Gemmatimonas phototrophica: one gene and its partner. The protein of the gene in region 1 binds, or shares a complex with, the protein of each later gene. Links are inferred from orthologs where the notes say so. Each region holds a gene or a part of one and is shown in the gene's direction. Other genes may lie near its edges.

Region 1 (15,319 bases):
GCTGCCCGCCCTGACCGCCAACGCGTCCGCGCTGTTCGCCTTGGCCACCGATCCGGTGACGGCCGCCCCCATCCCTGGGGTGCCTGCCGTCCCACAGGGGGTGACCTGGCTGCTGGGGGATCTGCGTGACGAGACGTACGTGTCCCGAGTAGTGGCCACGGCACGTCCCGATACCGTCATTCATCTTGCCGCCATCTCCCACCTGCCGACGGCCGCTGCCAACCCGGCGCTCGCTTGGGACGTGAACGTGACTGCCACGGCGCGTCTCCTCTTCGAGCTGGAGCGCCACGGTGGTGATCCCACCGTGTTGATCGTGGGGAGCGCGGAGCAGTACGGGCGCGATGCCTCGCACGTCATGCCGTTGGCCGAACAGGCCATACAGGTCCCGCGAACCGTCTACGCCGCCACCAAGGCCGCGCAGGAGGTCCTCGCGCTGCAGGCGTGGCGTGCCTCAGGGCTGCGCGTGATTGTGGCGCGCAGCTTCAATCACAGCGGCGCAGGGCAGCCACCCCGCTTTCTCCTCCCTGCGCTGGTGCAGCGGGCGCGGGCATTGGCGACCGCCCCCGCCGGTACGCCCATGCCGGTGGGCAATCGTTCGCCCGTTCGCGATTTCCTGCATGTCAGTGACGTCGTGGCTGGGTATATTTCCCTCTGTCAGCGGGGTATGCCCGGCGAGGCGTACAACGTGGCCAGTGGCACCGGATGGTCGGTGCAGCAGATTCTCGAGAAGGTGCTGGCCCGCACAGGATCGCGCGCCGTGCCTACCGAGGATCCAACGCTGGTGCGACCAGTAGACGTCCCCGTCTTGATCGGGGATCCGCGAAAGCTGCAGCACGCCACCGCGTGGCGAGCGCAGCGATCACTCGACGACATCATCGAAGACCTTATCCATGCCGCGACGTTCTGACCTGCACCGGATTCTCGTGATCGGCTCCGGGCCGATCGTGATCGGGCAGGCTGCCGAGTTTGATTATTCCGGGACGCAGGCCACCAAGGCCCTGCGCGAGGAAGGCTATGAAGTCATCCTGGTGAACTCCAATCCGGCGACCATCATGACCGATCCGGAGTTCGCCGATCGGACTTATGTGGAGCCGGTCACTGCGGAGTTCGTCGAAAAGGTGATCGCCAAGGAACGTCCTGACGCGGTCCTGCCGACCATGGGTGGGCAAACCGCGCTTAACGTGGCGCTCGCGCTCTACGACAGCGGTGTGCTCGACAAGTACGGCTGTCAGCTCATCGGCGCCAACGCTCGCGCCATCCGCGTGGCGGAAGATCGGAAGTTGTTTGCCGAGGCGATGGAGAAGATCGGCCTGAAGTGCCCCACGGGGACCACGGTCACGTCCATCGATGAAGCCATGGCCGCGGTGGAGCATACGGGCTTTCCCGCCATCATCCGCCCGTCCTTCACGCTCGGCGGCACCGGTGGCGGCATTGCGTATAATCGTGAGGAATTCGATACCATGGTGCGCCGTGGGCTCGATCTTTCTCCGGTGCACTCCGTGCTCATCGAACGGTCGCTGCTCGGTTGGAAGGAGTTCGAACTCGAGGTCATGCGCGATTGCGCGGACAACGTCGTGATCGTCTGCTCCATTGAGAATCTCGATCCGATGGGTGTCCACACGGGCGACTCCATCACGGTCGCGCCGGCCATGACGCTGACCGATCGCGAGTATCAGGTGATGCGCGATGCCGCGGTCGCAATCATTCGCGAGATCGGCGTGGACGCCGGCGGGTGCAACGTGCAGTTCGCCGTGAATCCGAGGGATGGCGAACTCATTGTCATCGAGATGAATCCGCGCGTCTCACGGTCGTCGGCCCTGGCCTCCAAGGCCACCGGCTTCCCCATCGCGCGTATCGGCGCCAAGCTGGCGGTTGGGTATACGCTCGACGAAGTCCCCAACGACATTACGAAGACCACACCGGCCAGCTTCGAACCGGTGCTCGACTACGTCATCGTGAAGTGCCCACGGTTTGCCTTCGAGAAGTTCGTCTCCAGCGATCCGGGGCTCACCACGCAGATGAAGTCTGTGGGCGAGTCCATGGCCATTGGACGCACGTTCAAAGAGGCGTTCCAGAAGGCTTTGCGTGCGCTCGAGACCGGGCGGAGTGGGTGGACGGTTGGCGAGCGTCTCGTTGATGACCGCCTTACGGAAGGCTCAAAGGAAGAACTGCGCGGAGCACTCCGGCGGCCAACCCCCGAGCGCATCTTCCAGCTCAAGCGCGCCATGCTGCTTGGCATGAGCACGGCCGAACTGTATGAAATTTCGGGCGTGGATCCGTGGTTCCTCGCGCAGATGCAGGAACTCATCGACGCCGAATCGTGGTATCAGGCGCAGCCGGAGGTCGATGCCGAGGCCATGCGCCGCATGAAGCGTATGGGCTTCTCCGACCGGCAACTCGCCACGCTACGTGGCCAGACCGAAACCGAAGCGCGAACGCAGCGGTGGGCCTTGGGCGTGCGCCCGGCGTACAAGATGATCGATACCTGCGCCGGCGAGTTCCCGTCGAGCACGCCGTATCTCTACGGCAACTACGATGAGGAAAGCGAAGCGGAGACCGCCGGCAAGAAGAAGGTGGTCATCCTCGGCTCCGGCCCCAATCGTATCGGACAAGGTGTCGAGTTCGACTACTGCTGTGTGCGCGCCGTCTTGGCGCTGCGCGCGCAGGGCTATGAGACCATCATGGTCAACTCGAACCCTGAAACCGTCTCCACCGATTTTGACATCTCCGACAAGTTGTACTTCGAGCCGCTCACGCTCGAAGACGTACTGGAGATTGTGCAGCGCGAGAATCCGGAGGGGGTCATCGTGCAGTTGGGCGGTCAGACGCCGCTCAAGCTTACGCGGCCACTGGAAGCGGCTGGTGTGCGCATCCTGGGGACGTCGCCAGATGCCATCGATGCGGCCGAGGATCGTCGCCGCTTTGAAGTCATCGCGCGTGAGTTGGGTATTGAACAGCCGGCGAACGGGACGGCGACCAGCGTCGATGAGGCCGTTGCCATCGCCAAGAACATCGGTTTCCCGGTACTGGTGCGCCCCTCGTACGTGTTGGGTGGTCGCGCCATGGAAATCGTGCATGATGAAACCTCGTTACGCGACTACTTCGAGCGTGCCGCACGCGTGTCGGAAGATCGACCCGTGCTCGTGGATCGATTCCTCGAAGACGCGTTCGAAGCCGACGTGGACGCCCTGTCTGACGGGACCAACGTCGTGATCGGTGCCGTCATGGAGCACATCGAAAGTGCCGGTATTCACTCCGGCGACTCGGCGTGCATTCTCCCGCCGTATCTCATCCCGCCCGCGGCTGTCGATCAGATGAAGGCGCATACGGTGGCCTTCGCCCGCAAGTTGGGCGTGGTGGGCCTGATCAATGTGCAGTACGCGTACAAGGACGGTACCGTCTACGTCATTGAGGTCAATCCGCGCGCCTCACGTACGGCACCGTTTGTATCCAAGGCCATCGGTGTTTCCTTGCCGTCCGTCGCGGCGCGGCTGATGCTGGGGGAGACCCTCGCGGAGATTGGATTTACGGAAGAGATCATTCCGCCATATACGAGTGTGAAGGAAGCCGTCTTCCCCTTCAACAAGTTCCGCGAGTTTGATCCGGTGCTCAGCCCCGAGATGCGGTCAACCGGTGAAGTCATGGGGATCGACGAGGACTTCGGGATGGCCTTTCTCAAGTCGCAGATCGCGGCGGACAATGCGCTGCCACACGATGGCGCGGTGTTCTTCACGGTCAACGATGGCGACAAGCCGACCGCGGCCAAATTGGCGGCCCGCTTCCATGAGTTCGGCTTCAGTGTGTTTGCCACCAGTGGCACTGCGGCCTTTTTCCGGGAGCACGGCGTGCCGGTCACGTCCGTCCTGAAGGTGCACGAGGGACGGCCGCACGGCGTGGACATGATTCTCAACGGCGAAATTCAGTTGCTCGTGAATACGCCATTGGGGAAGCACGCCCAGGTTGATGATGAACGGCTGCGTCAGGCGGCCATCTCCAATCGCGTGCCGTATACCACCACACTGACGGCGGCCAGTGCGGCCGTCGAGGCCATTGCGGCGCGCCGCACTCGGGAGCCCGGCGTTCGTTCGCTACAGGAGTGGCATGAACTTCTCCGGATTTCGCAGGCCGCCAAGGCGGCCGTGGTCGCGTGAGCGCGGCAGCTATTCCGGGGATGATTGCCCAGGCGGGCGAAGGACACGTTGGGCCAGGGGTTACGCTTGGTGCGGGTGCCCTGGTCCACGAATCCGCGTACGTGGACGATGGAGCCGTCATTGGTGACGGCTCCCGGATCTGGCATTTCTGCCATGTGAACGGTGGGGCCCGCATTGGCGCACGCTGTTCTCTTGGCCAGAACGTGGTGGTCATGAATGGCGTGACCGTTGGCGACAATGCCAAGATCCAAAACAATGTGTCGTTGTACGAAGGGGTGGAGTTGGAAGACGATGTGTTCTGCGGCCCGTCCATGGTCTTTACCAACGTCTACAATCCACGCAGTGCGGTTTCCCGAAAGAACGAATACCGGCGTACGCTCGTGAAGCGCGGGGCCAGCATCGGCGCCAACGCCACCATCGTCTGCGGCAGCACGGTGGGGCGGTACGCGTTCATCGCCGCGGGGGCCGTCGTCAATCGTGATGTGCCCGATTACGCGCTGGTCGCAGGTGTCCCCGCGAAACGTATTGGCTGGATGTCTGAAGCCGGCTTTCGCCTCGAAGTGGTGGCGCCTGCTGCGGATTCCACTTCGTCTGAACAATTGCGCTGCACCGGGTCCGGCGCGCTCTATGAGCGCCGTGGCGACGTGGTGACGCGTGTCGAGGAGAACGCGTGACAGGACAGCACATTCCGGAAGGGCGGCCCATTCGAGTGGCGCTGGTGGGCTGTGGCCGCATCAGCAAGAATCACTTTGATGCGATCGCGCGTATCCCCGAGCTGCAATTGGTCTCGGTGTGCGATATCGTGGCCGAGCGGGCGGAGCAGGCGGGCAGCGCGGCCGGTGTGCCATGGTTTACCAGCTACGAGAAGATGCTCGCCGATGTGCCGAGCGATGCGGTTGTGGTGGCCACGCCCAGTGGGCTGCATCCGCAGCATGGCATCACGGCGGCGAAGGCGGGACGTCATGTCATCAGCGAGAAGCCCATGGCCATTTCGCTGGCCGCCGCCGATGCGCTGGTGCAGGCGTGCGATGACCATCACGTGCATCTTTTCGTCGTCAAGCAGAACCGTCTCAATCCGCCCATCGTGCTGCTCAAGCGCGCGATTGATAACGGGCGGTTCGGGCGCATCTACATGGCCAACTGCACGGTGCGCTGGACGCGGCCGCAGGAGTATTACGATCAGGCGCCGTGGCGTGGCACCTGGGAGTTTGACGGGGGCGCGTTCATGAATCAGGCCTCCCATTACGTCGACCTCGTGCAGTGGCTCGTGGGCCCCGTGGAGAGCGTCATGGCCAAAACCGCAACGCTGGCCCGTCGCATTGAGGCCGAGGACTCCGGCGTGGCGGTACTCAAGTTCCGGTCGGGCGCCATCGGGACCATTGAAGTCACGATGCTCACCTTCCCCAAGAATCTTGAAGGCTCGATCACGATTCTTGGAGAGAAAGGCACCGTGAAGATCGGGGGCACGGCGGTCAACAAGGTGGAACACTGGCAGTTCGCCGACTACGACGACGATGACAAGTTGGTCGAACAGTCGAACACGAACCCGCCCAGTGTGTATGGATTCGGACACGAAGGCTACTATCGAAACGTGGTGGCGGTGCTGCGCGGTCGCGCCACGCCGGATACGGACGGTCGAGCCGGTCGCAAATCGCTCGAGCTCATTCTCGGCATCTACGAGTCAGCGAAGACAGGGCGCGATGTGCCCCTGCCGCTGCGCGTGAACATCTGATTGGCAGGGTTCCCATGGCCGTACCACTTCTCGATCTCAAAGCCCAGCACGCGACCATCCGCGACGACGTCGTCGCCGCACTCATGGCGGTCGTCGATCAGCAGGCCTTCATCCTGGGCGATCCGGTTGGGCAGCTGGAGTGCAGCGTGGCCGGACTGTCCCAGGTCAAGTTCGCCATCGGCTGCGCCAACGGTACGGACGCCATCCTGCTGGCCTTGCGGGCATTGGGGGTCGGTCAGGGCGATGAGGTGATCACCACACCGTTCACCTTTTTCGCTACCGGAGGCGCCATTCATAACGCGGGCGCCCGTCCGGTGTTCGTGGATATCGATCCGCGCACCTACAACATCGAGCCCGCCAATGTCACGCCGGCCATCACGGCCCGGACGAAGGCGGTCATTGCGGTCGATTTGTTCGGGCAAATGGCGGCCATTGAGCAGGTGAAGGCCGCCGCCAAGGGGCTCCCCGTTATCGAGGACGCGGCCCAGTCCATCGGGGCCAGCCGAATGGTTGATGGGCGGAAGGTCATGGCCGGGGAGGCCGCCGCCATTGGCACCTTCAGCTTCTTCCCCTCGAAGAATCTGGGCGGGTATGGCGACGGCGGCATGATGGTCACGCAGGATGAGGGGCTCTTTGAGGCGCTCATGAAGCTGCGGACCCATGGAAGCCGTCGCACGTACTACCACGAAATCGTTGGATACAACAGCCGCCTTGATGCCCTGCAGGCCGCCGTACTGCGCGCCAAGCTGCCCCATCTGGAGTCGTGGAGTGCCGCCCGTCGCCGTAATGCGTCCTATTACGACGCGGCCTTCGCGGATGTCCCCGAAGTGGGAACGCCATTCGTCGATCCGGCCAACACCTCGATCTACAACCAGTACACCATTCGTGTGGGTCAGCGGGACGCGCTACAGGCTCACCTTAAAGAACAGGGAATTGGGTCCAACGTGTACTATCCCTTACCGCTGCATCTGCAGCCGTGCTTTGCCTATCTCGGCTATAACGAGGGGCAGTGTCCGGAAGCCGAGCGCGCGGCGCGGGAAGTCCTGTCGCTCCCGGTGTTCCCCGAACTCACCACCGCACAGCTGGACGAGGTCATCGCTGCTGTGCGAGGCTTCTTCGGCCGTTAAGAGTCCACTGAAATGACTGACACAGTATCCATGAAGGACCAGCTGCTCACCCGGATCTCGGATCGCTCCGCCGTCATCGGGGTGATCGGCCTCGGCTACGTGGGCCTCCCGCTGGCCATGGAATTCGTGCAGGCGGGCTTTACGGTCATTGGCTACGACGTGAGTCAGCGGGTGGTGGACCTGCTCATGGCCGGGCAGTCGCACATTCAGGATATTGCCGGCGACACGGTGCAGGCGGCGGTGGCGCAGGGGCGGTTTGTGGCCACGACGCAGGAAGATCGGCTGCGGGAGTGCGAGGCCATCTCCATTGCGGTGCCCACGCCGCTCTCCAAGACGCGGGACCCGGACATGGCCTTTGTGCTGAGCGCGGCGGACGCGATCGCGCGGCAGGCCCATCCGGGGCTGTGCGTGGTGCTGGAGAGCACCACGTACCCGGGCACCACGCGGGAACTGCTGCAGCCCCGCCTGGAAGCCCAGGGGCTCACGGTGGGGCGCGACATCTTCGTGGCGTTCAGCCCCGAGCGGGTCGACCCGGGCAACCCGGTCTACCACACCAAGAACACTCCCAAGGTGGTGGGCGGCATTACGCCGGCCTGTGTGGAGGTGGCCACGGCGCTATACCAGAGCTGCATCGACACCGTGGTGCCGGTCAGCTCGCCGGAAGCGGCGGAGCTGGTGAAGCTGCTGGAAAACACCTTCCGGGCCGTGAATATCGGGCTGGTGAACGAAATCGCGATTGTGTGTGACAAACTGGGGGTGAACGTCTGGGAAGTCATCGACGCCGCTGCCACCAAGCCCTTCGGGTTCATGAAGTTCACCCCGGGCCCCGGCATTGGCGGGCACTGCATTCCGCTCGACCCCCACTATCTCGCCTGGAAGATGCGCACGCTGAACTACAAGACGCGCTTCATCGACCTCGCCAGCGAGATCAATTCGCACATGCCGGAGTGGGTGGTCCAGAAGGTGGCAGATGCGCTCAACGAGGTGCGGAAGGCCGTACGCGGGAGCCGTCTCCTGGTCCTTGGCGTGGCCTACAAGCGCGATATTGATGATGTGCGGGAAAGCCCGGCCCTCGACGTGATTCGGCTGCTGGAAGAGCGTGGAGCCCACGTAGAGTTCCACGATCCGTTCGTGCACGAGTTCCGCGAGGACGGGCATGTCCGGAAGGGGGTGGAGCTCAGCGATGAGATGTTGCGCTGGGCTGACGCGGTCGTGGTCATCACCGATCACAAGGCGGTGGACTACCAGCGGGTCGTGGATCACGCTACCCTCGTAGTGGATACGCGGAACGTCACGGCCGGACTGGCCGCGGGACGGGCGCGTATCATTCCGTTGGCCTCCGGGCCGGCGTCGCGCGCTGTTTCCTGATCGTTCCTGCCGTCGCGAACCTGCGCCGCATTCCCCGGGTACCTACTGCCGCATGAGTCATCTTCCGAACCGCGTTGAATTCCGCTTGCTGGTGCTGCTCGCTGTCGCGACAGCACTGGCAGGGTGTGGGCGCGGGTTCCAGCCACGCGACTTCGCGACCCCCGAGGCGCTCTTCCAAGCCTCGCTGCTCGAGTTTCAGCAGAAGAAGTGGGATAACGCGCAACTCGGATTTGAGCGGCTCACCAGTGATCTGTCGTCCCGTGATCCGCTTTTGGCGCCGGCCTTCTTCTATCTCGCCCTCACGCACGAGCGCAAGCAGGAATACCTGCTGGCCGCCCAGGCGTTTGAGCGGGTGACCGATGGCTTCCCCGACGACACGCTGGCGCCCACGGCTATGCTGGGCACCGGTCGCGCCTACCAGTCGCTCTGGCGGCGGCCGTCACTCGACCCGGAACAGGGGCAGAAGGCGGCCTCCATTCTTCGGGCGCTCTTGTCGTCGTATCCCGATGCCAAGGAAACCGAAGACGCCAAGCGGCGCATCACCCAGCTTGAGGAGTGGTTCGCGCAAAAGGACTACCTCACGGCCGTGCACTATATCAAAGTGCGGCCGGTGGTCGATGGCGCGATCATTTACCTGAAGGACATTGTCACGACGTACCCCACGACCAAGGCCGCACGCCTGTCGTGGCTCCGCCTCCATGAGCTGTACACCAAGATCCGCTGGAAGGAAGATGCCGCGGAAACGTGCTCAGCCATGTGGAAGGCGTATCCTGGAGATGCGGACGTCAAGGTGGCCTGTGGAGTGGCCGCCACTGATACGGCGACCGCTACCAGGGTGCCGCCTGAGGCCGTGACGTCGCCGGTGGCGTATGCCAGACCGGCGCCTCGCGTGTCCCGATAATCCACCACCCCGCGTCCGTGCGCATCGGCCTGTTTGGCGGCAGCTTTGACCCGCCGCATGTGGGCCATCTACTCATCGCACAGGATGCCATTGATGCGCTGCAGCTGGATCTCCTCCTGGTGATCCCGGCCGCGCAGCAACCGCTCAAAGGGGCCGGGCAGACGGACGCCGCGCATCGGCTGGCCATGGTCCGCGCCTGCTTTGAGGGAGTTCCCAAGGTGGTGGTGGACCCCGTGGAAATCACGCGGGGCGGGTTATCTTACATGGTTGACACCGTGGAGAATGTGCGAGAGCGTTGGCCGCTCGCCGAACTTCACCTCTTGGTTGGGAGCGACGTGGTTCCCACGTTCTCCCGCTGGAAGGAACCGGAACGGTTGCTTGGTCTGGTACGACTGGTCGTACTCTATCGGGACACTGCCGGGGCCGTCCCGCCTCACCCGGAGATTCACGGCGGTGTGCGCGCGCAAGGGCTCGCCACGCGCCGGGTGGATGTGTCGTCAACCGAAATCAGGGCACGGGTACGGGACCATCGCTCCATTCGGGGCTTTGTGTCGGAGTCCGTGGCGTCGTATATCGCATCCACCGGGTTGTATCTCGAGAATTCCCGGATGCCGGAGCGCGCGGAGACCTGAACGCCGGAAGGCGTCCGGGCGCCGCGAGACGGTGTCCTCGTCTTTCTGGTAAAGAGGTCCGCATGCTGAAGGGTTTGATCAGTAAGGTGTTTGGAACGCGACACGAGCGCGAGCGGAAGCGTGTCCAGCCAATCCTCGATGAGATTCACCAGATCGAAGCGCGATTGGCCACGTTGTCGGACGCCGAGATCCAGGGGCAGACCGCGAAGTTCCGTGGTATCCTGGCCGAACGGACCGGGCCCATTGACGCCCGCATCCAGGAGCTCAAGGCGGCCAAGCACGACACCGCCGATGCCGCCGAGCGGGAGCGCATCGATGGCGAATTGCAGGGGGCGGACGGGCGCGGCGGCGTGGAAGCCGAACTTCGCACCGCCATCGCCGAAACGCTGGACGAACTGCTTCCCGAAGCGTTTGCCACGGTGCGCGAAGCCTGCCGCCGACTCAAGGGATCGCCGGTGTCGGTCATCGGTCACGAGATCACCTGGGATATGGTCCCGTACGATGTGCAGCTCATCGGGGGCATTCAGTTGCACCTGGGCCGCATCGCCGAAATGGCCACGGGTGAAGGCAAGACGCTGGTGGCCACGCTGCCGCTGTACCTCAATGCCCTCCCTGGTCGGGGTTCGCACCTGGTCACGGTCAACAACTACCTGGCCCGCCGCGACTCGCAGTGGATGGGGCACCTCTACACCTGGCTGGGGCTGACCGTTGGCTGTCTCGACGACACCGAGCCCGGGTCGTGGGAACGGCGTGCGGTCTATGCCGCCGACATCACATACGGGACCAACAACGAATTCGGGTTTGATTACCTGCGCGACAACATGGTCGTGTCATTGGAGCAGCGGGTGCAGCGTCCGCACATTTTCGCGCTCGTGGACGAGGTGGACTCGGTCCTGATTGACGAAGCCCGGACGCCGCTCATCATCTCGGGACCGGTGGGCAACGAGAGTGATGGACAGTATGCGGAGTTCAACACCTCGGTCGAGCGCCTGGTACGCAAGCAGAACGAACTGGTGAATCAGCTCGTGGCCGATGGCGAGCGGGCTCTTGAAGCCAAGGACACCGATACTGCGGCGCTCGAGTTCTACAAGGCGCAGATGGGTGGCCCGAAGAACAAGCGGCTCATGAAGGTGCTCCAGGAGCCGGGCGTGAAGCAGCTGGTGCAGCGCGTTGAGCTCGATGTCATTGCCGACAAGAAGCTCCCCGTGAGCAAGCGGTCCTTCAAGGACATGGAGGACAACCTCCTGTTCGTGCTCGACGAGAAGGGACACACGGTGCACCTCACGGAGAAGGGGCTGGATTGGCTCTCGCCCGATCACCCGGACACCTTCGTGCTCCCCGATATCGCGCTGTTGATCGGGCAGATCGATCGCGACATGGACCTCTCTGCCGCGGAGCGTCTCGAGCGCCGCAACACCGTGGAGCGGGAGTACGCCACCAAGAGCGAGCGACTGAACATCATTCATCAGCTGCTGCGGGCGCATGCCTTGTACGAGAAAGACGTCAACTACGTCGTGCAGGACGGGCAGGTGTTGATCGTGGATGAATTCACCGGCCGCACCATGCCGGGACGTCGCTGGAGCGAGGGGTTGCACCAGGCGGTGGAAGCCAAGGAACGGGTGCAGGTGAAGGGGGAAACGCAGACCCTCGCCACCATCACCATCCAGAACTACTTCCGCATGTACGAGAAGCTGGCCGGCATGACCGGTACCGCGGAAACGGAAGAGGCGGAGTTCCACACCATTTACGGGCTGGAAGTGTCGGTGATCCCGACCAACCGTCCCATTCAGCGCGATGACCGGCAGGATCTGGTCTTCAAGACACGGCGCGAAAAGTACAACGCCATCGTCGAGGAAACTCGGCGCTTGCATGAGCTGGGGTTCCCGGTACTGGTCGGAACCGCCAGCGTGGAGGCGTCGGAAACGCTGTCACGACTCATGACACGCGCTGGCATGAAGCACGCCGTGCTGAACGCCAAGTATCACCAGCGCGAAGCGGAGATTGTCTCGGAGGCGGGACGCCCAGGCGCCATCATGATCGCCACCAACATGGCGGGCCGTGGAACGGACATCAAACTGTCCGAAGGGGTCCGGGAGGCGAAGGCGTCCCGCATCACCGATCCTGATGGCAAGGAGATCGATATCACCGAAATCGGTGGCCTGCACATTGTGGGTTCCGAACGGCATGAATCGCGGCGCATCGACCGGCAGTTGCGCGGACGCTCCGGACGTCAGGGCGATCCGGGAGCCTCGCAGTTCTTCCTGTCACTCGAAGATGATTTGATGCGGCTCTTCGGGTCGGAGCGCATTGCCAAACTGATGGATCGCATGGGAGCGCAGGACGGTGAGGTGTTGACGCACCCGCTCATTACGCGGTCCATCGAGCAGGCACAGAAGCGCGTGGAGTTGCAGAACTTTCAGTCGCGCAAGCGGCTGCTGGAGTATGACGACGTCATGAACCAGCAGCGTGAGGTTATCTACTCGCTGCGTGCGTTTGCGCTGGAGGGTGGAGAGGAGCTCAAGGGCGAAGCCATCAAGATGCTTGAGCGCGGCGTACAGCGGCGTGTGGAGCAGGCGCTGGCCACGTTCGACAAGCAGGAGGATTGGGACTTCGAGTACGTGCAGCAGGATCTGCTGATGCATTACATGCTGCAGGTCCCGGCGTTCGCGGAGCATCCGCCGGCAACGCTCGAGGAAGCGCAGGCGCTGGCGGTGGAGGCCGTGCATGCGGCATTCGCGCTCAAGGTGGAGAGTCTCAATCAGGTGACGGACGAATCCGGCAACGGCTTCGCGGATCGTCTGTTGTCGCTGGTGACGCTCAATGTGATCGACGAGAAGTGGAAGGATCACCTCTACGATCTCGATCAGTTGCGCGCCTCCATTCACTATCGGTCCTGGGGCCAGAAAGATCCGCTCGTCGAATACAAGCAGGATGCGTACACGATGTTCGTGGACCTCATGCACGATGTGGCGAACTCGTTCACCGAGCGGTTCCTCAAGGCGCAGCTGGTGTTTGAGCCGTCGCCCACGGAGGCGTTCGAGCCGCCGCCAATGCCGGCGGAGTTCATGCGGGAGGAGGTGGGGCGCCCCACGAAGCGGTTCAACGCGTTGGGGATCCTCGAGGATATCCCGCTCGACGAGCTCATGGCGGTGGAGCAGGGGGAGGCGGACGAGGACGACATTATTGACGCCGACCAGGGCGAGCACGACGCGCCGGTTCGGACGGTGGCGCACAGCGTCCCCCAGGTGGTTGGTGCGGGCCCCGTGCGCTCGCTGGGGGAGGCGGCGGGCGCCGGGTTGCCGGCGGGATGGGAACAGACGCCGCGCAACAATGCCTGTCCGTGCGGGTCCGGGAAGAAGTTCAAGAAGTGTCACGGGGCGCACTTGTAGGATGTGCACTCGTTCCGGGGGCAGGTGACCGGAGACACGGGAGGAAACGGCGGGCCGCTTCGCAGAGGAGCGGCCCGCCGTGTTTGGTACGGGGGGCGTTGGGATTGAGACAATCGCGGGGAAAGTTGTGACCCCCTGTTGACATCGCCATCCCAATGTGCTTTAATCCCCGACCCGCCTACAGCGTCGCGGTTGTTGTGCACTCGCTCAGCGAGTCCGGCACCGGCAAGACGGTTGTGGCAGGGGGTCTGATGAGTGGTACTGATTCAGGCCGTCGCTCGCTGGGTTTCGCGAGTGCGAGTGCGCTCCCCGCGCGCCGATCCTTCGATCTTCAAAAAAGATCAAAATAGTGATCGCGAGAGGGGTTGACGCCAAGCAAACACAAGGTTATTAATTGGATCTGCCGCCGAAACGGTGGCACGCCAAAAAGATGTAAGTCAAACGGAAAAAACAAACAGCCCCCGGGGGGGATCCGAAGATCTCCCCACGGGGGCTGCTCAAGGGTGCCGGCGACGGCCTACTCTCCCGCGAGCTCTCGCCCGGAGTACCATCGGCGCTATCAGGCTTAACGACCGTGTTCGGGATGGGAACGGGTGTGGCCCTGACGCTCTAGTCGCCAGCGAATCGTGCACGCAAGTGTTGCGCGGATTCGACAAACGGGGTGGTGTGATCGTAGGGGATCGGTCGCCTTTCGGGCGAGGCCGATCCATGACAAGCGTGTGCTCTGCGGAATTCCTGTGCCCCACTTGGGAAACCCCAAGGGGGTAAGTCAAGCCACACGGGCGATTAGGACAGCTGCGCTCGGAACGTCTCGCGACGCTTCCACGTGCTGCCTATCGACGGAGTCGTCTCCTCCGGCCCTTCAGGGAGCTCAAGGCTCCAGGGAGAATTCATCTTGGGGGGCGCTTCCCACTTAGATGCGTTCAGCGGTTATCGCCACCGATCATCGCTACCCGGCGGTGCCACTGGCGTGACAGCCGGGACACGAGCGGATCGTCCGACTCGGTCCTCTCGTACTAAAGTCCGCTCCCCTCAATTCTCCAACGCCCACGACGGATACAGACCGAACTGTCTCACGACGTTCTGAACCCAGCTCATGTGCCACTTTAACCGGCGAACAGCCGGACCCTTGGGACCTTCTCCAGCCCCAGGATGTGACAAGCCGACATCGAGGTGCCAAACCGCGCCGTCGATATGAACTCTCGGGCGCGATAAGCCTGTTATCCCCAGCGTACCTTTTATCCGTTGCGCGATAGCCGATCCACACCGGGCTACCGGATCACTACGGCCGACTTTCGTCTCGGCTCGACCCGTCGGTCTCGCCGTCAGGCTGGCTTCTGCCGTTACACTCTATAAGCGCGATTACCGACCGCGCTGAGCCAACCTTCGCGCGCCTCCGTTACTCTTTCGGAGGCGACCGCCCCAGTCAAACTGCCCACCTGCCACGGTCCCGGATCGGGTTTGCCGACCGCGGTGAGGCGTTCACACAGCACAGGGTGGTATTTCACTGATGCCTCCCCGAAAGCTAGCGCCTCCGGCTCAACGGCTCCCACCTATGCTACACAGTCCTATGCAAACGCCAATGACAAGCTACAGTAAAGGTGCATGGGGTCTTTTTGTCCTGTCGCGGGGACTCGGAATCCTCACCGAGACTGCTATTTCGCCGAGCGCGTGGTCGAGACAGTGCCCAAGTCGTTACGCCATTCGTGCAGGTCGGAACTTACCCGACAAGGAATTTCGCTACCTTAGGACCGTTATAGTTACGGCCGCCGTTTACCGGGGCTTCGGCTCAAAGCTTCGGGCTTGCGCCCTAACCTCTCCCCTTAACCTTCCGGCACCGGGCAGGCGTCAGTGCGTATACGGCGCCTTACGCGGCTTGGCACGCACCTGTGTTTTTGCTAAACAGTCGCTTGGGCCGATTCTCTGCGGCCTGCTCGAGCGACCAGCGCGAAGCTGGCTACCAAAGCAGGCATCCCTTCTTCCGAAGTTACGGGATCATTATGCCGAGTTCCTTGACCA
Region 2 (14,411 bases), 260 kb from region 1 along the record:
CCAACTCCACCCCACCCGCCATCGTGGACGCCAGGGATCGGCTTCGCCGGTATCTCGAACAGCGACGCGAACTCGGTGAATCCGAGTTCGTGCTGGATGGGTTACCCGTGGAGGACGTGCTGAAGCTCGTCGGAATGCGCCAGGGCGGAAGCACGCGTTCCCGGGCATCCACCGGGACCACGTCACGCGGGCGGGAGACCGGCGCGCCGCCCGACGGTTTCGACGAACCGCCGCCATCCCATACTGAGGCCGCGCCAAAAGCGGTACCGCCAATGGCGCCGGCGCCTCCCGTTCCGGAGCGGCGCTTCGATGACCAGGTCAGCACGGACTGGCGCGCTACGCTACGTAACGCCGGGGCGCTCCGACCTGGCGCTACCCCGGCGGTACCACCGGTACCGACGGCAAACACCGACGGGTCGCGCAAGCCACCGGTTGCCGCGGCGGAAGCCGCGGACGCACCGAGGATCCCCGCTGCCAGTGTGCAGGTGACGCTCCCCCCCTGGCTTGATGCCCTGGGTATTCCGGCCGGGCTGGAAGCTGGGCGCTTGCATGTGGCAGAGTTCTCGCCGCACGTCGCGTCGTTGCCAACGCTGCAGGACGTTGTGCAGCACGTCGCCGCCTGTACCGCGTGCGGTCTGCATAAAGGGGCCAGGCACGCGGTGCCGGGCGAAGGCAACCCGCAGGCGGAGTTCCTCTGTGTAGGAGAGGCACCGGGCGCCAACGAGGATGAGCAGGGACGGCCGTTTGTCGGCGAAGCCGGGCAGCTGCTCACGAAAATCCTCAGCGCCATTCAGCTGTCACGCGACGACGTGTACATCTGCAACGTGCTGAAGCATCGTCCACCGGGGAATCGCGACCCCTTGCCCGACGAAGTGCAGGCCTGTCAGCCGTATTTGCTGCGACAGATCGAGCTGGTGCGACCGAAGGTCATCCTCGCGCTGGGCCGATTCGCGGCACAGACGCTGTTGCAGACCACCACGGGCATCGGTGCGCTGCGCGGCAAGGTACACCGCTTCCAGGGGGTCCCGCTCATCGTGACGTATCATCCGGCGGCGTTGTTGCGGAATGAATCCTGGAAGCGCCCCACGTGGGAAGATGTGAAACTCGCCCGTCGTATTCTTGATGCTGCGCGCGCCACCAGCAGTGGTGCGGAGTAACGTGACATGACCAGTCTTGCTGTGACCTCTCCGGGCGCTGGCGGCTCACCGCTGCCGACCGCCCCCACCACCGCGCGGGATCCGTACAAGGAGCGTCGCCCGCCCTGGTCGGAAGAAGCCGAGCAGGCCGTCCTGGGCGCCATGCTGCTCGACGCCGATGCCATTCTGCGCGCCGGCGAGCACGTGGATGACTCCATGTTCTATCGCGAGGGACACCGTCGCCTGTTCCGGGCCATGTTGGCCATCACGGAACGCGGCAGCGTCGTGGACTGGCTCACGCTCGCCGATGAACTCGAACGGCGCGGGGAGCTGGAGCACGCCGGCGGACGCGAGTACCTCGCATTCCTGTTGGATGCGGTGCCCACGGTGGCAAACGTGGAGTACCATGCAAAGATCGTGAAGGAAAAGGCGCTGCTGCGCCGACTGATTGAAGTCAGCACTGAAGTCGTGCAGGAAGCCTTCGAGGGGCGGATCACCGCCGGCGATCTGCTCGACAGTGCAGAGTCCCGCATCTTCGCGCTGGGCCAAAGCAAGGAGAAGGGAGGCTTCTCGCGCATCAAGGAGCTGCTGTGGCCTGCCATGGAGAAGCTGGAGCTGCTGGCCCAGCGTGATCAGGCGATCACCGGGGTGCCGACTGGCTTCACCGAACTCGATCACATGACGTCAGGGTTGCAGCCGGCCGATCTGGTCATCGTGGCGGCGCGCCCCTCCATGGGCAAGACGGCCTTCACGCTCAATATCGCGCAGCACGCCGCGATTACCGCCAAGGTGCCCGTTGCTTTCTTCTCGCTCGAAATGAGCAAGGAATCGCTCGTCCAACGTATGCTGGCGGCGGAAGCGCTCATTGACGCCCAGGCGCTGCGTAAAGGTGGTAGGGCGCTCGACGAATCGATGCCACGTCTGGCGCAGGCCGCTGGTATCCTGAGCCATGCACCCATTTTCATCGACGACACGCCGGGTATCACGCTGCTCGATATGCGCGCCAAAGCGCGACGCCTCAAGGCGGAACACGACCTTGGGCTCATCATCGTGGACTACCTGCAGCTCATGAGCGGGCCGGCCGGTGTGGAGAATCGTCAGCAGGAAGTCTCGCAGATTTCGCGCGGTCTCAAGGCGTTGGCCAAGGAACTCAGCGTGCCCGTCGTGGCGCTGTCGCAGCTCTCGCGTGCCCCGGAACAGCGTACCGGCGATGACAAAGGTCGGCCGCAGCTCTCGGATCTTCGTGAGTCGGGCGCCATTGAGCAGGACGCCGACGTCATCATGTTCATCTTCCGACAGGAAGTGTACGCCGAACGCGATGAGAATGGCCGACTCAAAGATCCGTCCATCGAAGGACGCGCCGAGATCATCATCGGCAAGCAGCGTAACGGCCCCATTGGCAGTGCGCGTCTGTTCTACCACAAGCAATACACGCGCTTCGACAACTTCTCGGCGCGCGAAGCGCCGCCCGAGTACGGTGGCGGTGGCGGCGGCTTTGGCGGGCCCAGGCTCGTGAAGGGTGGGGGGAACGACGACTTCAGCGGTACCCCGTTCTGATGGCCAAAGCGAAGACCGTGTACGCGTGCACGGAGTGTGGTGCGCAGTATCCCAAGTGGGCAGGGAAATGCGACAGCTGTGGCGCGTGGAATACGCTGGCCGAAGAAGTTGTGGCGGCCGCACCCACGAGCAAGCGCACGGCGGCGCGTGCGGCTGGTGGTGTGGCCGGCGCAACGGTGGCGTTGGGGACGGTCACATCCTCTGACACGCCACGGTGGCGCACGGGGCTCGACGAATTCGACTTCGTGCTGGGCGGCGGCATTGTTCCCGGAAGCATGGTGCTGGTCGGCGGCGAGCCTGGTATAGGCAAGAGCACCCTGCTGCTGCAAGTCGCCGCGCGATTGGAAGCAGCGGGACAGCCCACGTTGTATGTATCCGGCGAAGAGAGCGCGTTGCAGGTGCGACTGCGGGCAGATCGACTGGCCGAAGATGCGAGTGCCGTCTCGCTGCTTACGGAAACGTCGCTCGAAACCATCTTGGCGACCGCGGCGCAGCCGGTCGGCAACGGGCGCAAGGTGAACTGCCTGATCATCGATTCGATCCAAACCGTGCACACGGAACTGCTCGAGGGCGCACCGGGCAATGTGGGGCAGGTGCGGGAGTGTGCCGCCCGTCTCATGCGCTTTGCCAAGGATACGAGCACCACGGTGTTCGTCATCGGGCATGTGACCAAAGGCGGCGGCATTGCCGGTCCCAAAACGCTCGAGCACATCGTGGACACGGTGTTGTATTTCGAAGGCGATGGGACCCTCGACCACCGGGTGTTGCGCGCGACGAAGAATCGCTTCGGCAGTGTCGATGAGATAGGGGTGTTTCGCATGGTGGGCGCCGGACTGATCCCGGTGGAGAACCCGTCGGCGCTCTTCCTTGGCGACAGACGGGATGTTGCCAGTGGCAGCGCCGTCTGTGCGCTCATGGAAGGCACCCGTCCCGTGTTGGTGGAAGTGCAGGCGTTGGCCGCGAAAGCCGGCTTTGGTACGCCGCAACGCGTGGCCAACGGCATCGATTCGCGGCGTCTCGCCCTGTTGCTCGCCGTGCTCGACAAGCGCGGCGGGTTCTCGTGCGCGCAACTCGATGTCTTCTGCAACATCGTTGGTGGCATGCGTGTGCAGGAGCCCAGTGTTGATCTCGCCATTGTCGCGGCGCTTGCCTCGAGTGTGGTGGATCGCCCATTGCCGGCACAGGCCATCTTTCTGGGGGAGCTCGGTCTCGGCGGCGAGGTGCGACCGGTGTCGCAGGTGGAACGCCGCCTGGCCGAAGCCGCCAAGCTCGGCATGACCACGGCGTACCTGTCGGATCGGGCGTTGCCACGCCGGGCGCCCGGCGACATGCGGTTGATCGGGGTGCGTACGCTGACCGAGGTGTTGCAACGCACGGTCGGCAAGGATGCCGCGTGAACCTTTCTGGAGTGGCCCATGAGTGACCACGTATCTGACGGGGAGGCCGACACGCACGGCGTGCCCCCCTTATCATCACCTCGTCGTATCATCCCGCCGCCGGTCATTGCCTCGCGGGGGGAAAGCGGGCGCACCGACCCTACGGTCGTCCGCGATGTGGGCGTCGTGATCGTGGCGGGGGGCTCTGGCTCCCGTACGGGTAGCACCGAACTGAAGCAGTTCCGGTGGGTCTCCGGCAAACCGGCGTTGTTGCACAGTGTGCAGGCGTTCATGGCGCGCACTGACGTGGCCGTTGTGGTCGTGGTGTTACCCAAGGCATACGCCGCCGATCCGCCACCCTGGCTCTTTCAGTGTGACGTGGATCGATTACTCGTGTCCGTGGGTGGGCGGGAACGCCACGAGAGCGTCGTCAACGGGCTCGAGGATCTGCCGGAGGAGGTCACGGTTGCCGTCGTGCACGATGCCGCGCGGCCATTGGTCACGGATGCCACGATCGATCGGGTGATAGCGGAGGCGCGCAAGGGCCACGGCGCGGTGGCGGCATTACCGGTCGTTGACACGCTCAAGGAAGTCGATGAGCACGGGCGCATCGTACGCACGGTTGACCGGACCCATTTGTGGCGCGCGCAAACGCCGCAGGCCTTCCCGCGCGTCATGCTCGAAGAGGCGCACGTGGCGGCCCGTCGCGATAGCATCGGGGCCACTGATGATGCGGCGCTGTGCGAACGACTGGGCTTTCCGGTGGTCGTGGTCCGTGGGAGTGAGCGCGGCATGAAGATCACCGAGGAGGCGGACTTTGCGCGCGCCGATGCCCTCAGCCTCCTGGTGGAGTAGCACGTGCCGCATCAGGGGCAGTCGGGGCAGATGACGGTGCCGTTCTGGTCGCCAGTGGAAATTGAAGCGGCGCTTCGAGAGACCATCCACCACCTGAGTGTGCGGCGTGTGCTCGCCTATCCCACGGAGACGGTGTACGGTTTTGGTACGGCGGTGGATCACGAATCAGTGGAAGCCTTGGTGCGCATGAAGGGCCGGCCGCCAGGCAAGCCGTTTTTGCTGCTGATTGGCAACCCGCAGCAGATTGCACGGCTTGATCTGCATCTGCCCACGTATGGCGCCGATCTCGCGGCCCGCTTCTGGCCCGGTCCGCTGACACTGGTGTTGCGGGGCGGCGAGGGGCGGGTTCCGGCTCGGCTTCGCGGTCCTGAAGGCGGAGTCGCTGTGCGCTTTACCCCTCACCCGGGGCTGCAACGACTGCTACAGGCATACGGTGAACCTATTACCAGCACCAGTGCGAACCGTCCCGGGATACCACCAGCGATGGTAGCATCGGAGATTGTTGACCAATGGCCTGACGAAATCCGGCGCGGGCTCCTGCACGTGCTGGACGGTGGCCGCCTTGACCCGTCCAAACCGTCCACAGTCGTGGACTGTACAGGACGACGCGCCCGGGTCATTCGCCCTGGTGTCCTGTCCGCGTCGCAACTGCGCGCGGTTGTCCCGGACCTACTCGGAGATACCTGATGCATTTGCTGTTTGTCTGCACCGGGAATACCTGCCGGAGCCCACTCGCCGAAACGATTGCACGACGCATGATCGCCGACCGCCATCTGGCCGGGATCACGGTCAGCAGTGCGGGGACGAGTGCGTGGCCGGATTCATCGGCCTCTGACGGCGCGTTGCTGGTATCGCTCGAGCATGGCACGGATATCACCGGACATCGGGCGCGACCGCTGTCTCCGGACATTGTCGCGAGCGCCGACGTCATCCTGGCCATGGGCCCGCACCATCTGGAGCGGGCGGAAGCCATGGGCGGGGCCGGACGAGCGTTCCTGCTCACTGCCTTTACCGGTGGCGAGGGGCGTGCCGTCAGTGATCCGTTTGGCGGTGACCTTGATGTGTATCGAGACACGTATCGGGAGCTCGAACAGGAAATCGCTTCCGTTCTCGAGAAGCTGGCTGGCCAGCGCCCGGGCTGAGCACCACGATGCGTCTACCTCGGGCCACGAGACCGCCGGACGGCCTGGTCCTTCTTGGACAGCCAGTGGCGCAGTCATTGTCGCCGCTGTTTCAGAACGCGGCACTGCGCGCGGTGGGACGCGACCTGCTGTACACCGCGCGCGAGGTGACCGCGGTCGATATTCCCCTTGTGCTTGAGGCGTGCCTCCAGAGCAACACCGGTGGCAACGTCACGATGCCGCACAAGCGAGTGGTCTACGAGGCTGCCGCGCAGCGTACGGCGAGCGCGGAGCGAACGGGGGCGGTCAATACGTTTTGGTGGGAGCAGCAAGCCCTTGTGGGACACAACACCGACGTGGATGGGATCAAGGCAACGATCCGGGCACTGTGCGCTGAAGGGATTCACGGAGACGTGGTGGTGTTGGGCGCCGGGGGCGCGGCGGCGGCCGTGCTGGTCGCGATCAGCGAATTACCTGATGCCGTTCACGGTCGCATACACGTCGTCGCGCGTTCGGTGCACAACGCCGACGTCCTGAGTTCCCGTACCGGCGTGCCGGCGGTGTCACAACCGTCCTCTGACGCGGTGCACTGGTCTTCGGTGCAGCTGGTCATCAATGCGACCCCTTTGGGGATGCGCGTCAATGATCCGCTGCCGCTCGATGTCGCCGTGCTCTCAGCGCAGAGCGCTCTGTTCGATCTGGTGTATCGCCGGGAGGGAACCGCGCTGGTACAGGCGGCGCGTGCTCGTGGCCTGCGCGCAGAGGACGGCTTGCGGATGTTGGTGGAGCAGGGCGCCAGTGCGTTCGAGTGCTGGTTCAATACTCCAGCCCCGCGGGGGGCCATGTGGCAATCGCTTGGCCACGCGATGCCCCCGGCACACGAACCGCGCGCGTGAGTGGAACGGCAGTCGGTAGACGCCAGCGCTGATCTGGTGAACGGTCATCGGATGTCCCGCCTCTTGCCCGTGGCTCGTGCACTGGCCCATGGCGCGCTCGATTTCCTGTTGCCGGGCGCGTGTGTGTTGTGTCGTTCTCCCCATCGACCGGATGTCGATGGCATCGTTTGTGCTCCCTGCATGGCCAGATTGGTGCCGTTTTCCTACCCGCTCTGTGACCGATGCGGGCATCCTCGCTTGTCGCTGACCCTTCCGTTGCCTGGCGAGCGCCCCTCAGGTGCCGCCAAGCCGCTTGGGGCTGGCACGACCCTTCCACCCTGTCGGTGGTGTCCCCGGCTGGACCCGGCGCTCCGGGCCGTCCGGTCGGTGGCACGCATGGATAGCGGTACCGGCGGCGATCTGGTGCACGCGCTCAAGTACCAGGGGTGGACACGTGCGGCCGTCCCCATGGCACGTCGGATGGCCCGTCTCGATTGGCCGCAGGATGTCCGGGAGGAGCGGGCGGCCATAATTCCCATCCCGCTGTCCGCCGCGCGCGAACGCGAGCGTGGCTATAATCAGGCGGCTCTGCTGGGCGGCAGGTTGGCGCCGTTCTGGCGCGTGCCCGTCTGGTCCGACGTGCTGGTGCGTGTGCGCGATACGTCATCGCAGGTCCGGTTGACACCTTCGGAGCGCGCAAGCAACGTTGCACAGGCGTTTGTCGTGCCAGTGCAGTTTCAGGAACGACTTCGTGGCCAGCACGTGGTGCTGGTGGACGATGTCATTACCACCGCCGCGACGGTGAACGCCGCTGTCCAGGCGCTCATGCGTGGCGGCGCTCGCATCATCAGTTGTGTGACCTTCGGTCGGGCGCCAGATCCCGGCGACCGTACCGCTCCTGACTCAGACTTCACCCGGAACTGACTCGAATGGGTATACGTGTTGGCATCAACGGCTTCGGCCGTATCGGCCGCCAGGTCCTTCGTGCCGCGAAACAGCAAGGCGTGGCCGACATCGACTTCGTAGCCATCAACGATCTCACGGACACCGCGACGCTGGCGCACCTGTTCAAGTATGACTCGGTGCATGGCAAGTTCGACGGCGAAGTTGGCCACGAAACGGATGCCATTACCGTGGACGGTGATCGTATCCAGATCCTCGCGGAGCGCGATCCCGCGAAGTTGCCGTGGAAGGATCTGGGCGTGGATATCGTGCTGGAGAGCACGGGCCGCTTCACCAAGGCGTCCGACGCGCGGAAGCACATCGAAGGCGGCGCCAAGAAGGTCATCATCTCGGCCCCGGCCACCGATGAGGACATCACCATCGTGATGGGGGTGAACAGCGACAAGTACGACAACGCGTCGCACCATATCATCTCGAATGCGTCCTGCACGACCAACTGCCTCGTCCCGATGGTCAAGGTCATCCGGGACAACTTCGGCTTCGTGCATGGCTCGATGGTCACGATTCACAGCTACACCAACGATCAGAGCATTCTCGATCTGCCGCACAAGGATCTGCGACGCGCCCGCGCGGCGGCCGTGTCCATGATTCCCACCACGACGGGAGCTGCCAAAGCGACCTCGTTGGTCATTCCCGAGGTCAAGGGAAAGATTGACGGTATCGCCGTCCGCGTGCCCACGCCTGACGTGTCGCTCACCGACCTGACCTGCATTGTCGAGCGCCCGGTGACCCGCGACGAAGTCAACGCAGTGTTCAAGGCGGCCTCCGAGAGCACGCTCGAAGGCGTGCTGGGATACAGCGACGAACCGCTGGTCTCGGTGGACTACATCGGCAACCCGATGTCCTGCACCCTCGACTCGGGCAGCACCATCGTGATCAACGGCACCATGGTGAAGATCTCCGGCTGGTACGACAACGAATGGGGCTACTCGTCGCGTTGCGTCGATCTGCTCCGCTTCGTTGGCTCGCGTCTCTGAGTTATCCCCGGTGTTGGCCCCGACCGAAACCGGTTGGGGCGGCGCCAGCAGTACGCCCAGGTCGCAGACGAGAGCTGGTAGTTCTCGCTGCGACCTTTGTGCAGGTTCTGCTCTCAGCGCGCGATGGCCATCTTGGTCGCGCGCCATCCCGAACTGCTCCCGATGAATACCAAGACCATTCGCGACCTGACCGCGGCCGAGATCCAGGGCAAACGCGCCCTGGTACGCGTCGACTTCAACGTTCCCCTCGATGAGCAGGGAGCGGTGGCCGATGACACCCGGGTCACGGCGGCGCTGCCGACGATCAACGCGTTGCGTGATGGAGGCGCCTCAGTCGTCCTCCTTGCCCATTTCGGTCGCCCCAAGGGCGCGCCAGAGGCGAAGTACTCGCTCGCGCCCGTCGCGGCGCGGCTCAAGCAATTGCTGTCGTGCCCTGTGCACTTTCTCGACGTCACCGTCGGCGAGCGGGCGGTGGAGGCAACGCAGAATCTGGCGCCCGGCGACGTGCTGCTGCTGGAGAACACGCGCTTTCTTTCTGGCGAAGAGAAGAACGACGAAGCGTTGTCCTACCAGTTGGCGCAGCTGGGCGACTTTTATGTGAACGATGCGTTTGGCGCGGCCCATCGCGCCCATGCCAGCACGGCAGGGGTGGCGAAGTTCTGTCGTCCGGCCGTCGCCGGTCTGCTCATGGAGAAGGAGCTGGCGTACCTCGGCGGAGCGCTGGCCCATCCCGAGCGCCCCTTTGTGGCCATCCTGGGCGGTTCCAAGATTTCGGGGAAGATCGATGTGGTGGAAGCGTTGTTGCCGAAGGTGGACAAGCTGCTGATCGGCGGCGCCATGGCCTGCACGTTTTTCAAGGCGATGGGCTTCGAAACGGGGAACTCTCTGGTGGAGCCTGATCGCCTCGACATGGCGAAGGATCTGCTCTCACGTGCCGGGGATAAGCTGGTCCTTCCTGTCGATGCCACGATCGCGCCGGCCATGGATGCCGGTGCGCAGGCATCGGCCGTCGGGCGTGATGCCATCCCGGCCGGACAGGCCATGTTTGACATCGGCCCGGAGAGCACGGCGTTGTATCGCGAGTTGGTCGAGAGCGCGCGAACCGTGCTTTGGAACGGTCCCATGGGCGTCTTCGAAAAGCCGCCATTTGATGCCGGCACGCGCGGCGTCGCTGAGGCGATGGCCATCGCCACCGGAAAAGGCGCCACCACGATCATTGGCGGCGGCGACAGTGCCGCCGCAGTGGCCGAGGCGGGGCTCGAATCACAGATGTCGCACGTGTCCACCGGAGGCGGCGCATCGCTGGAATTTCTGGAAGGCAAAGATTTGCCTGGGGTCAGCGCGCTCGACGCGCGCTGATCACCGCTCATTCACTCGGATCCCGACATGCATCTCAAGCCCGTTATCGCGGCCAACTGGAAACTCAATCACACGCCAACGGACGCGAAGGCCTTCTTTCAGCGTTTCCTGGCGCAGGTACCAAAGCTGAACGAACGGACGCTGGTGTTTTTTCCCTCCGCCATCACGTTGACGACGGTCATGGATGCGCTGCGTGACCGTCCGGAGGTTTGGGTAGGTGTGCAGAATGTCCACACGGAAGTGCAGGGCGCGTTCACGGGTGAAAACTCCGTGCTGATGGCGCGGGATGTTGGGGCGCGTGTGGTGCTGGTTGGACACTCTGAGCGCCGACATGTGTTCGGGGAGACCGATGCCATGACGACCCGGAAGATGGCACTTATTGCCCAGGGGCGGCTCACTCCCATGCTGTGCGTCGGGGAAACACTTGAAGAGCGAGAAGCGGGGCGGACGGCTGAAGTCGTCGAACGCCAATTGAGCGCAGGGCTTGCAGAGCTGGATGACGTGCAGGTGGGCGCGATCATGCTGGCATATGAGCCGGTCTGGGCGATTGGGACGGGGCGCACGGCCACGCCAGACGACGCCAGCGAGATTCACGGGGTACTCCGCCGGGCGCTGGTTTCCCGCGTAGGAGAAAAGGCGGCCGCCGGCATTCCCATTCTCTACGGGGGATCCGTAAACCGCGGGAACGCCTCGCAGCTTCTGGCGGCCCCCGACGTGGACGGGCTGTTGGTGGGCGGAGCCTCCCTCGACGCCGACAGTTGGGCGAGCATCGTCCGGGCCTGAGTCCGGGCGATCTGTCCCATCTGACCCAACCTGCTGCCTGCCAAGCACTTGTCTTGGGGCGGGCAGCAGGTGATTTTCAGAGGCTAGGGTTGTACCCCGGCCTTATTCCTCACGGCACTCCGTCTCCGCGACATGTACACGTTTCTGCTGACACTGCTCATTCTCGACGCCATCGTTCTTGCGGCGGCGGTCCTTCTCCAGTCGGGCAAGGGCGGCGGTCTTGCGGCCAGCTTCGGCGGCGCGAGCTCCTCGTCGGACTCGATCATGGGTTCGCGACAGGCCGGCAATCTGCTCACGAAGGCGTCCTGGTGGTGCGGCGGAATCTTCCTTGGTCTGGCGTTCATTCTGCAGATCATGTCCAGCCGCTCGGTCGCACCGAAGTCGGTGCTGGATAAGCTGGCCGCTCCGGCCACCGCGCCGTCGGCGCCAAGCACCGGCAGCGGCACCGCAGCGCCGGCCGCTCCTCTTACCCAGCAGGCTGCCCCGGCCACACCGGCGGCGCCCGACAAGAAGTAAGGCGGCCGGTGCACACGCTGCCGCCCAAGGGGTTCCTCCTCCTCGAGGATGGAACCCTTTTTCACGGTCGACTGGTGGGGCCAACCCTGCCGACCGTAGCCGAAGTGGTCTTTACCACGAACATGACCGGGTATCAGGAGGTCTTCACCGATCCGTCCTACAACGGACAGATCGTGGTGCTGACCGCTCCCCAGATTGGCAACTACGGGATCAATCTTGAGGATCCCGAGTCCGCCCGCCCTCAGGTAGCCGGTGTGGTCGTACGCGAGCTTTCGCCGACCTATTCCAACTGGCGGGCCACGGGTGGCCTGCGAGAGTGGCTTGAACAGGCAAGCGTTCCGGTGCTTACCGAAGTAGACACCCGTCGTCTCACCCGGCACCTCCGCAGTGTCGGGGTGATGAAGGGGGTGATCGGCGTCGGCGAAACGCCAACACGTGAGGCGCTCGCGGTGCTCGAGAGCTGCCCCAGCATGGAAGGGCTCGATCTGGCGACTGTGGTGTCCACCCGCGAGCCATACAGCTGGGGGAAGCCGGACGCGCCGTACCATGTCGTTGCCTACGACTTTGGGATCAAGCGCAACATTCTGCGGCTCTTCGAGGACCATGGGGTGCGCGTCACCGTCGTGCCATCGGACACGTCGGCCGATGCCGTGCTCGCCATGAACCCTGATGGCGTGTTCCTGTCCAACGGACCGGGAGATCCGGCGGCCGTCATGTATGCGCCTGCCGCCATTCGCCAGATTGCCGAGCAGAACGTACCGATGTTCGGCATTTGCCTCGGGCACCAGCTCCTCGGGCTGACCTTTGGTGGCCACACGGCCAAAATGCCGTTTGGGCATCGCGGTGGAAATCAGCCGGTGAAGGATCTCGCCACGGGACAGGTGCTGATCACCTCCCAGAACCATGGTTTTGCGGTCGTGGGATCTCCGGACGGGGTGGATGGTGCCCCGGAGCTGGCCGTGACCCACATCAATCTCAACGATGGCACGGTGGAAGGGCTACGGCATACCCGGCTCCCGATCTTTGCGGTGCAGTATCACCCTGAGGCGGCTCCTGGCCCACACGATGCGGTCCCCCTGTTCGACCAGTTTCTCGTAGCCTTGAGAAATCGTCGTGGGTGAGATGGCCCAAACGCTTGACTGATAAGCACTAAGGCCATACGTTCGCTTCGTGGGCACCGAGCCGTTGCTTGGTGCCCACAGCGTTTCTGCTCCGAAACTTTTCGCCCGCCACATGACCAAAGCCGATCTGGTCGAGAACGTCACGGCTCGTATTGCCCGGACCGCCGGACCGACCATCTCCAAAAAAGACTGCGCGCGCGTTGTTGATGCGTTCTTGGACGCCATCAAAGAGGCGCTGCAGGAGCAGAAAAACATTGAAGTCCGTGGCTTCGGTACCTTCAAGATCCGTCAGCGAAAGACGCGTATGGCCCGAAACCCCCGGACCGGGTCGCCTGTCGAGGTGTCAGCGCGCCCGGTCCCGGTGTTCAAGCCGAGCAAGGAGCTCCGCGCCATGGTTGCCGGCATCGAGGCGCACCTGCTTGACGACGACGACGACTACGGCGACTCGGACAGCTGAGCGGGTACGGCAGTGACCCGCAAACGCGCCTCCAGTTGCCTGGAATCAGGTACTGGGGGCGTTTTGTATGGTCAACGGAATGGACCTTGGTGGAACCGGATTCCCGCTTTGGCGCTATCTTTGTTTTGACATGAGCGTTTCCGTCTTGTTGTTCGCGTCGTATGCCGATGCCTTAGGTGCCCGCCAGATTGAGGTCCCCGTCACTGCACCCTGTGCCGTGGCCGACCTTGTGGCGGCCCTCCGGCAATTGCCCGGCGGGGAGCGGCTTCCCGCCAAGCCGTTGGTCGCCGTCAACCATGCCTTCGCCCAGATGGCAACGGTTATTCATCCGGCCGACGAAGTGGCCCTCATCCCTCCCGTCGCCGGTGGCTGATCCCGTGGCACCTGCATCTACCGGCGTACTCCACGCCGCCATTGTCACCGCCCCGATCGACGTGTCCCATCTGATTGGTACGGCACAGGCTGCGGGCGTCGGGGCCCTCTCGGTCTTTCTCGGTACCGTACGCGATCTCAATGACGGCCGCCCGGTGCAGGGCATGGACTACGAGGCCTATGAAGCCATGGCGGCATCGGAGCTGGCGGCGGTCGCTCGTGAGGTATGCGACAGGACCCCGGGATTGCGGGTTGCCATTGAGCATCGCATCGGCACCCTCGGCATCGGCGAGGTCAGCGTAGCCATCGTGGCCGCACATGCCCACCGCGGGCCGGCGATGGACGGGGCCCGGGAGATTATTGAGTCGCTCAAGCAGCGCGTACCCATCTGGAAGCGTGAGCACTACGTGGATGGTGAGCGCGCATGGGTTGATCCCACTCGCGCCGGACAAGTGCCGCTCGAGGTACCGCGCTGATGCTCGACCAATTCGGGCGCCGCATTGAGTATCTGCGCATCTCCGTGACTGACCGGTGCAACTTCCGGTGTCAGTATTGCATGCCGGTGGAGGGGTTGCCGTGGCTCCCCAAGCAGGAAATCCTGCGTTACGAGGAAATCGCGGAGATTGTTCGGCAGCTCGCGCCATTGGGACTGAAACGGTTGCGGATTACCGGCGGTGAACCAACCATCCGCCCCGATCTCGTCTCGCTCATCCGCATGCTGAAGGCGATTGACGGAATCGAGGATATCGCGCTCTCCACCAATGGCGTGAAGTTGCCCCAGATGGCGTCAGCTCTGGCGGATGCCGGCCTCGATCGGGTGAATATCAGCGCCGATTCGCTTCGTGCCGAGCGGGTCGTGCAGATCGCCCGCCGTGATCTTGGGTTCGATCTGGTGATGGCCGCCAAAGCAGCGCAGGACGCGGGTATTGCGCCCATCAAGATC

What was found.
Region 2: the proteins of carB (region 1) and carA are in contact, whole or in part, in a solved structure (PDB 1KEE), measured with the Escherichia coli proteins. The link is inferred for Gemmatimonas phototrophica from one-to-one orthologs.

The regions. Positions count from the first base shown.
Region 1 is NZ_CP011454.1:2,425,138-2,440,456, reverse strand. What follows is about bases 491-4,351. They hold carB (carbamoyl-phosphate synthase large subunit), read left to right. Parts: upstream 491-890; coding sequence 891-4,151; downstream 4,152-4,351. Other genes in these bases: GEMMAAP_RS10330 (DapH/DapD/GlmU-related protein), read left to right, coding at 4,172-4,351; GEMMAAP_RS10340 (GDP-mannose 4,6-dehydratase), read left to right, coding at 491-907. Also shown: more of GEMMAAP_RS10340, read left to right, coding at 1-490; more of GEMMAAP_RS10330, read left to right, coding at 4,352-4,825; GEMMAAP_RS10325 (Gfo/Idh/MocA family protein), read left to right, coding at 4,822-5,883; GEMMAAP_RS10320 (DegT/DnrJ/EryC1/StrS family aminotransferase), read left to right, coding at 5,898-7,010; GEMMAAP_RS10315 (nucleotide sugar dehydrogenase), read left to right, coding at 7,023-8,378; GEMMAAP_RS10310 (outer membrane protein assembly factor BamD), read left to right, coding at 8,431-9,279; nadD (nicotinate (nicotinamide) nucleotide adenylyltransferase), read left to right, coding at 9,297-9,911; preprotein translocase subunit SecA, read left to right, coding at 9,974-13,300. UniProt on the Escherichia coli protein: Large subunit of the glutamine-dependent carbamoyl phosphate synthetase (CPSase).
Region 2 is NZ_CP011454.1:2,180,156-2,194,566, reverse strand. Bases 10,630-13,582 are described here. They hold carA (glutamine-hydrolyzing carbamoyl-phosphate synthase small subunit), read left to right. Parts: upstream 10,630-11,526; coding sequence 11,527-12,639; downstream 12,640-13,582. Other genes in these bases: GEMMAAP_RS09165 (molybdenum cofactor biosynthesis protein MoaE), read left to right, coding at 13,474-13,582; GEMMAAP_RS09170 (MoaD/ThiS family protein), read left to right, coding at 13,227-13,469; GEMMAAP_RS09175 (HU family DNA-binding protein), read left to right, coding at 12,689-13,096; secG (preprotein translocase subunit SecG), read left to right, coding at 11,135-11,518; tpiA (triose-phosphate isomerase), read left to right, coding at 10,630-11,002. Also shown: GEMMAAP_RS09240 (uracil-DNA glycosylase), read left to right, coding at 1-1,157; dnaB (replicative DNA helicase), read left to right, coding at 1,164-2,693; DNA repair protein RadA, read left to right, coding at 2,693-4,090; ispD (2-C-methyl-D-erythritol 4-phosphate cytidylyltransferase), read left to right, coding at 4,109-4,924; GEMMAAP_RS09220 (L-threonylcarbamoyladenylate synthase), read left to right, coding at 4,928-5,611; GEMMAAP_RS09215 (low molecular weight protein arginine phosphatase), read left to right, coding at 5,611-6,066; GEMMAAP_RS09210 (shikimate dehydrogenase family protein), read left to right, coding at 6,075-6,941; GEMMAAP_RS19985 (ComF family protein), read left to right, coding at 7,179-7,844; gap (type I glyceraldehyde-3-phosphate dehydrogenase), read left to right, coding at 7,850-8,860; GEMMAAP_RS09195 (phosphoglycerate kinase), read left to right, coding at 9,023-10,219; more of tpiA, read left to right, coding at 10,247-10,629; more of GEMMAAP_RS09165, read left to right, coding at 13,583-13,944; GTP 3',8-cyclase MoaA, read left to right, coding at 13,944-14,411. UniProt on the Escherichia coli protein: Small subunit of the glutamine-dependent carbamoyl phosphate synthetase (CPSase).